One region of the Lysinibacillus sp. OL1 genome, then DNA from elsewhere that is predicted to be linked to it. Evidence: riboswitches for the same ligand, from Rfam matches in the RefSeq annotation. Region 1 holds a riboswitch; the other holds the start of a gene.
What was found. A riboswitch is a leader RNA that binds a small molecule or an ion and turns the genes downstream of it on or off. The one in region 1 is predicted to bind cobalamin.
Positions count from the first base shown of each region.

Region 2: another riboswitch for cobalamin. It lies ahead of EW028_RS06565 (hypothetical protein); the one in region 1 lies ahead of nikA (nickel ABC transporter substrate-binding protein).

Region 1 covers NZ_SJDS01000002.1:260,639-264,447, forward strand. The annotation lists gene nikA (nickel ABC transporter substrate-binding protein) at 1-1,512, opposite strand, end outside; cobalamin riboswitch at 1,662-1,854, opposite strand; gene metE (5-methyltetrahydropteroyltriglutamate--homocysteine S-methyltransferase) at 2,002-3,809, opposite strand, start outside.
Region 2 covers NZ_SJDS01000002.1:440,020-443,828, reverse strand. The annotation lists gene EW028_RS06580 (YhfM domain-containing protein) at 1-33, opposite strand, end outside; gene EW028_RS06575 (PH domain-containing protein) at 144-524, shown strand; gene EW028_RS06570 (GNAT family N-acetyltransferase) at 689-1,456, opposite strand; cobalamin riboswitch at 1,670-1,853, shown strand; gene EW028_RS06565 (hypothetical protein) at 2,080-2,835, shown strand; gene EW028_RS06560 (elongation factor G) at 2,983-3,809, opposite strand, start outside.

The sequences.
Region 1 (3,809 bases):
AATAGGGTAAAAGAGTGCCTGGTCATGAAACATCGTTAAAATATTCGTGTAAAGCTGCACGCGTTCCTGTTCATCTGTTCCTACTAATAATTGGTGAATTTTCGTATCGATTTCTTTGGCGTTTGCTAGGCCTAATTTCGCCTCGTACACACCACTAGCATTTGGTGTAGCTGATTCATTTGCAAAGCTATGTGGATCTGTAGGTGGTCCATTGGTACGCCAGAAATTAATATCCACCTGGTCATCCATCAATTTTTGAAGACCGACCATTACATCTGCCCCTTCTAAATTCAACTGAACGCCAATTTTTGCGAGTTCACCTTGCATTAATTCTGCCATTGGTTTTTGAATTGCATCGGATGCAATGTAAATCAAATCTAAAGACAACAGCTGTCCGTTTTTTGAACGAATTTTTTCACCCTTAGGTAATAACCACCCTGCCTCATCTAGCAATTGTTGGGCTTTTTCTGGATTGTATACAATAGGTGCTAAATCTATATTGGCATAAGGAATCGCATCCCAGAACAATGTGTTCGCTACTTTTTCCGTACCATGTGTAATACTGTCGACCATTTGTTCCTTATTAATAGCATATTGAATGGCTTGACGTACCTTTAGCTCAGATAATGGACCAGATTGTGTATTGAATAGCAGTGCTTTCGTAGATAAAGGCTCAGAGGTAGCAGTTTTGTATTTGCCACTGTCTTTTAAATACGTATAGTTATCTAAACTAATAATGCCACGCCCATAAATTAAATCTAATTCTTCGTTTTCAAATGCTAATGAAATAGATTCTGAGTCAGGAATAATTTTTACTTTTATTTGTTCAACTAGTGGTTTTTCTCCCCAATAGTTTTCATTGCGACTAAATAATGCATATTCGTCCTTTTTGTATTCAGTTAATACCCAAGGGCCTGTTCCAATCGGTGCTTTGATAGAATCTTGCGTCATATCATCCTTTGGGAATCCGTTATCCCCTAAAAAACGGAAAGGTCTGACGAAGGCAAGTTCGTTTAAGACTGGATAATAAGGCTCATCCAATTGCAGACGAATTGTAAAATCATCTACTTTTACAACCTCTTTCATGTGGTTAACCATGCCCATCCAAGAATGCATGTCTCGATTCGCTAAAACGGCGTCAAAGTTACGAATGACATTATCTGCATTAAATACAGTGCCGTCTGAATATTTCACGTCTTTTCTTAGATGGAAAGTATACGAAGTTTTATCCTCAGAGATGTCCCAGCTTTCGGCGAGCTTAGGCGTAACAGTACCATCATCATTGTATTCCACCAAGGATTCATAAACCATTGCTTGGGCAGTCATTTGATTCGGTAAATATGTATGAGGATTCAATGGACCGACATCTAATGGCCAGCCAATCGTTATTATTTTTTCATCTGTTTGGTTTGCTGAGGTCTTTTCCTTTTCTTCATTCGTGCCTGTACAGCCAGCAAGTAAACTGAACGTCAGGACAAGCAGGAAAGGAAGTAAATACTTTGTCAATCTCATTTTCTGTCTCCTATCTCTATTCGTAGTACAAATACATCTACTTGTTGAAGAAGAGAAGGCATAAAAAAACCTTATTCTAAAAAAGAATAAGGACAGAAAAACCCACGATGAGCAAGTCTCCATCCATCTCCCTATCTTTCGTAGATCATCAATGAATCTTCTTACAAGCAGGCATTCTGGCTCATGAATCATCATTTTGTTTCACCTTCCCAAGTACTCACTCAGTGGTATTTGAAACAAAACTCCTCATTTACAGCTGCGGGACAGCATGGGATTTTCACCCATTTTCCTTTTAATTGAATGAAAGACGATTTCACTCAAACTTGTAATGATTGCTATGAAATTAGTAATAAACATAACATGCTCGCCTGTTCACGTCAATTTTACTTTCTGAAGATAATATATATATCGACGTAACATAAAAAGACTAGGGATTTACCCTAGTCTTCGTTATTGGAGAGTAGATGTAGTAGATTAAAAATCATTTCGTTAGCTTGATGTAGATTGTTGTACAGCTTGACGCAACGTTTTAGTAGCAGCAACCATATTCGCTAAAGCTGCAACGGTTTCATCTTCTTTTCTCGTTTTTAAGCCACAATCTGGATTCACCCAGAATTGATAACGGTCCAGCACCTGTAGACTATCTTTCATAATAGCGAGCATTTCATCCTCGCTTGGTACACGAGGGCTATGAATATCATAGACGCCTAAGCCAATTCCTTTTTTATAGGGCTGTACTTGTAGTGAGGTAATAAGTTCCCCATGACTTCGTGATGTTTCTATGGAAATCACATCTGCATCTAGTGCGCTAATTGGTTCGATGAAATCATTAAACTCACAGTAACACATATGTGTATGGATTTGTGTTTCATCTTTGACACTAGATGTCGCAAGCTTAAAGGAATTGACAGCCCACTCTAAGTAAGCCCCCCATTCCTCCTTTCTAAGCGGTAAACCTTCTCTTAACGCTGGCTCGTCCACTTGAATAATTGATATACCTGCGTTTTCTAGTGCTTCCACCTCTTTACGGAGTGCTAATGCAATTTGATAAGCGACATCTTTACGGGACAAATCATCTCGCACAAAGGACCAATTTAATATTGTTACTGGCCCTGTCAGCATGCCTTTTACAAATCGCTTCGTTAGGCTTTGGGCATAGGCGGATTCTTTTACGGTAATTGGTGAAGCCCATGCAACATCTCCATAAATGATCGGAGGCTTCACACAGCGTGATCCATATGAAACAACCCACGCTTTCTCTGTAAAGGCAAAGCCAGTCAGCTTTTCACCGAAATATTCGACCATATCTGTACGCTCAAATTCACCATGAACAAGTACATCGATATCTAATTCCTCTTGTATGGAGATCCAGCGCTTTGTTTCGTCTTCTAAAAATGTTTCATAGGCTTCATTCGATAATTGTTTCTTTCGCCACGCATTACGATTTCTTTTCACTTCATCTGATTGCGGGAAGCTACCGATTGTAGTTGTTGGAAACAGCGGTAATCCTAAGGCTTGTTGTTGGATCGTTTGTCGCTTCGTAAAATTACTGTGTCGTTCAAAATCTTGCTTTGTCACAGTTTGAACGGCTTGATGAATTAACTTATTTTGGCGGATTGGATGTTTTTTTAGAGCCTCAATCGCCTTCATACTTTCTGAAAAATTATGTTGTAAGGAACCATCTTTATCTCGTCTATATTTAGTCAGCCCCGTGATTTCTATGATTTTCTCATCTGCGAAGGCCAGAGACTGCTTTAAAACAGGGTCAAGTTCATTTTCAAGAGAGGTTGTGATTGGAACGTGCTGTAGGTTACTTGATGGTTGAATCCATAGTTCAGCAGCATGACTTAGCTGTTCAATGGCTTGAATTGTCGCATTGACCTCCGCCAGGTTTGAACGCCAAATATCACGGCCATTCACAACCCCTATTCCTAATACTTTATCCTGCGGGAAACCAAATTGACGAAGTGACGCCATATTTCCTTTATAGCCATGAACAAAGTCCAAACCGAATCCTTGAACAGGCAATGTACTTAATGCTTCATAGGCACTTAAAGCTTCGAAATAAGTCTGTAGCATTATTTTAGCCTCAGGAACGGCAGTGGCTAACTGGTCATACATTTCTTTCACCAGCTTTATCTCTGCTGGATCAAGTGTTAAGACGAGGGATGGCTCTTCTAGCTGAATCCAAGTGGCACCTGCATCCACTAATTCTTTTAATACCTGCGTATAGAGTGGTAATAAAGCTAATAAGTACTCAACCTGTGTTAATTTGTTGTAGCCTTTCGTTAACTTAT
Region 2 (3,809 bases), 180 kb from region 1:
AACGGCTAGTAGAGACACTAAGGCAGCTATCATTATTCGCAACCACTCACCCCCTCTATAGGCTAAATAATACCACCATTTCCTGTCGTAGCTCTCACTTCTTTGTAATACATTAAATAAACGAGAGCGAAAGGGGACAGATAGTGGGCTTATTTGATGGATTGATCGGCAATGCAAGCGAGGTGAATTTAGAAAAACTACAGGAGGAGGTCCATAATTTATTAATTCCAAACGAGACAGTCAAGAACGCCTATAAAATTATTAGAGACACGTTTATTTTTACCAATAAACGATTAATCCTCATTGATAAGCAAGGAGTGACTGGCAAGAAAACAGAGTATCATTCCATTCCCTATAAAAATATCGTTCATTTTTCAGTCGAAACAGCTGGAACATTTGATTTAGATGCAGAGCTTAAAATATGGGTGTCTGGCAGTCCATTACCGATTCAAAAAAACTTCAATAAGGCGACAAATATTTATAAGGTGCAAAGCGTCTTAGCACAGTATGTTTTGGGGACGTAATGAAGGTGCTAATAGTACATGTGCACAACCAAAAGCCCGCAGATTTGCGAGGCTTTTCTGTCGTGCCAGGAAGGGGTCCGGTGTAACGGATTTTAAATCAGCTTCATGATTACGGTAAGCTCGAAAATACTGTCAAGTGTAAATAAGAGCGCCTTGGCGAAGTTTTATTCAAATACAATCATTTCTCCGACTTCTTTAAACCCGAAGCGTTTATAAATATTTTTTCCATCCTCTGATGCCTGTAAGACTACGGGCTTTTGCTTATCGATTGTTTGACTGAGTAGGAATTGAAACATCTCACTGCCATAACCCTTGCCCCTATACGCATCTTTTGTCATCACATCATAAATCCCATAGCTATGTTTACTGTCGATTAATAATCCCGTAGCGATAGGTACTTCATTTATACAACCAATAAACATGCGAGCATTTGATGCTAGTTTTTCCTGTGAGAATTGATGAAAGTAAATTTCTAATGCATCTCTTTCTGCTGTTTCTCCAAATAAACTTAGAAAAACTTCCTTATATTGTAGAAGCTCTTCCTTGTTACTTACTTCTGTGATGGTAAGATAATTGGAAATTCGTGGACCTGTGTGAAGTGTATGGTCAAGCTTCATCATCATATTTCGCTCAGCTTCCTGTAAATTGCAGTCTTTTATCAGCTGTAGCCAATCATCGCTTAGATAGTTGACATCCACCCACGTGCTGAAGGGGAGCTTATTCACAATGAAATGATTAATCCTTTGTTTAAGATGATTTTCCTTATGAATTATAGGCGATTTCGCTACTAACAAATTAAATGTATCAGTTGGAATATTTGTATTGGCTATGACAAAATGAGCTTCCTCTATAATTTGTCCAGAAACGGCTCGAGTAAATAGTTTCATTTTTTCCTCTAAATTACTCGTTACTAATTGTTGACTTGTTTTCATATTTTTCATCCTTCCACTATTAGAAGTACACTATCTTTCATTATAAAGTCAATGAAAGATAAAAAATACGCAGTTCACCTTTTTTATATCCCGCTATAACTTTATTAGTAGTTTGGAAAATATTATGATATTTGACTTTAGAAAAACACTACTTTACAATTGATTTTAGTAATCTAATAGGAATGTGGAGTACACTCGATTCCTATGACAACTGAATAGCGTGTAGTAATAGGTGTAAATTGCGTGCAATTTGCTTAAAAGGGAAGTCGGTGTGAATCCGACACTGTCCCGCAACTGTAAATGTGAGCGACTTTTCAGCAACCACTGTCAAATGATGGGAAGGGGAAAAGTGGCGATGACCATGAGTCAGGATACCTGCCTGTTACGAGTACACACCATAAACCTACGAGGAATAGGAGGTGGCATGTTGACAAAACAGAATGCTCTGTTCGTCACAGTACGTCAAACGCCCATAGTAAATGAAAGGGTTCATAATCGAACTCGTTCACACATACTTAGGGTTTGTTTGGCATTGTGTGATGAAAGAAGATAAAATGAAGGATTTCCTCAAAAGTAGGGAGTCCTTTTTGTTTTGAAAATATGTACGCAAAGGGGATGCACGTATGACAAATATTCATGTAACGACAACGTTGGAAACGCCTTATGAAGATCTGAACATTTGTAAGCAACCACGCACAGAAGTTGCCAAGAAAGCGAAAACAAGAATGGTGGTCGAGTCTCTGATCGATCAATTATTAGCAACGAAGCTGATTCGCAATGATCGCTTCTTTGAGCAAATCTTATATAATAAAGAAATTATTTGGATACAAAATGGGGATGTGGACGGTCATCTTTTAGCGAAAGCAGCCATAGCAGATGAACTAAAAACAAAGACGAATAGTTTTATGATGTACATGCCGACCAATCCGATTGTCTATGAGGTCAAAGGAGAAGCGTATCACTTAATTACGCGCATTGATTCTACACGCGCAAAGCCCAACCTCGACCGTCTATCATTGGAGCCCAAGCCTGTTTTAAGTGCCGCTCGTGTCAATGACTTATTATGCTCGATTGTCATGCGCTTTTACGAAACATATTTATATGATTTAGCATCTCATCATGACAAACTCATTGCATTTGTGCAGCAGGAATATGCCCAATTTATTGAAGCGGTGCAAGCGTTAAATGATTATCATTTCAACTGGCATCCACGTGGCAACGGTCACGAGCTTTTACTGCAATTAATTGATCATCTACAACTATTAAAAAGTCAACCTGGTAAGGTACTCATTGATTTTACGAACAAGCATGACTATGTAATAGTTGAACCCGCATATTTGTTGGACAATCCAACAAAGAAAGCTGTCGGTGCACTATAAAAACAAGCCCTCCATTTTTTGGAGGGCTTGTAATATCTTATTGTAGGGTAGAGATATATTGATGCCCAAGCAAGAAATACCCGCGCTAGAGCGATGGATACCCGTGGAAGCCGAGGAAATACCCGAAGCGAGCAGGCTCATCCCATCCTACAGGCAATGCATGGCTGCCTGTGCTTCTTGCCATGGAACCGAATATCCTTTGCCCTTAGCACAAAAGATACTAGAGGAACTATACTCAGGGTCGGCATTTTTATCGTAGCCAATCTGTGCAATCACATCCTCTGTATTATGGCACACATCATAGCCATCAAATTGGAGTGTGAGTGCACCTTTCCCATTTGTATAGGCGGCAAAGGTTGTACTGTAGCTCATTAAAGTGGCAACAGGTGCACGACCTGTTAGGATAACATCCGTTTCGGATAAAATCGGGTCATCGAACGTGCCAGCTGCTTGCTGAATATCAGTCATCATACGACCGATAAAGTCATTTGAAGCTTTCATTTTAAAGCGATAATAGGGTTCAAGTAGGACATTTTGTGCCTGCTCCAGCCCCTGACGCAGGGCACGGAAACTGGCTTCACGGAAATCTCCCCCCGATGTATGTTCATTGTGCCCGCGACCTGTTAGAAGTGTAAAATGAATATCTGTTACAGGGAAGCCTGTCAGTAGCCCATGATGGTCACGCTCAAACAGATGCTTTTCAACAAGGCGCTGATTGCCTACAGATAAATGATCGGCATGACAGGCATTGGTGAAGGTATTACCTGTTCCACGTGGATTTGGCTCCATTAATAAATGAACTTCTGCATAATGCTTGAGGGGCTCGAAATGACCATAGCCCGTTACGGTCGTCGCAATGGTTTCCATGTATAAAATTTGCGGCTCACCAAAGGAGACAGCTAATGAAAAACGCGTCATTAATACCTCTGTCAGGACCTCCAATTGAATGGCACCCATAATATGCACATGGATTT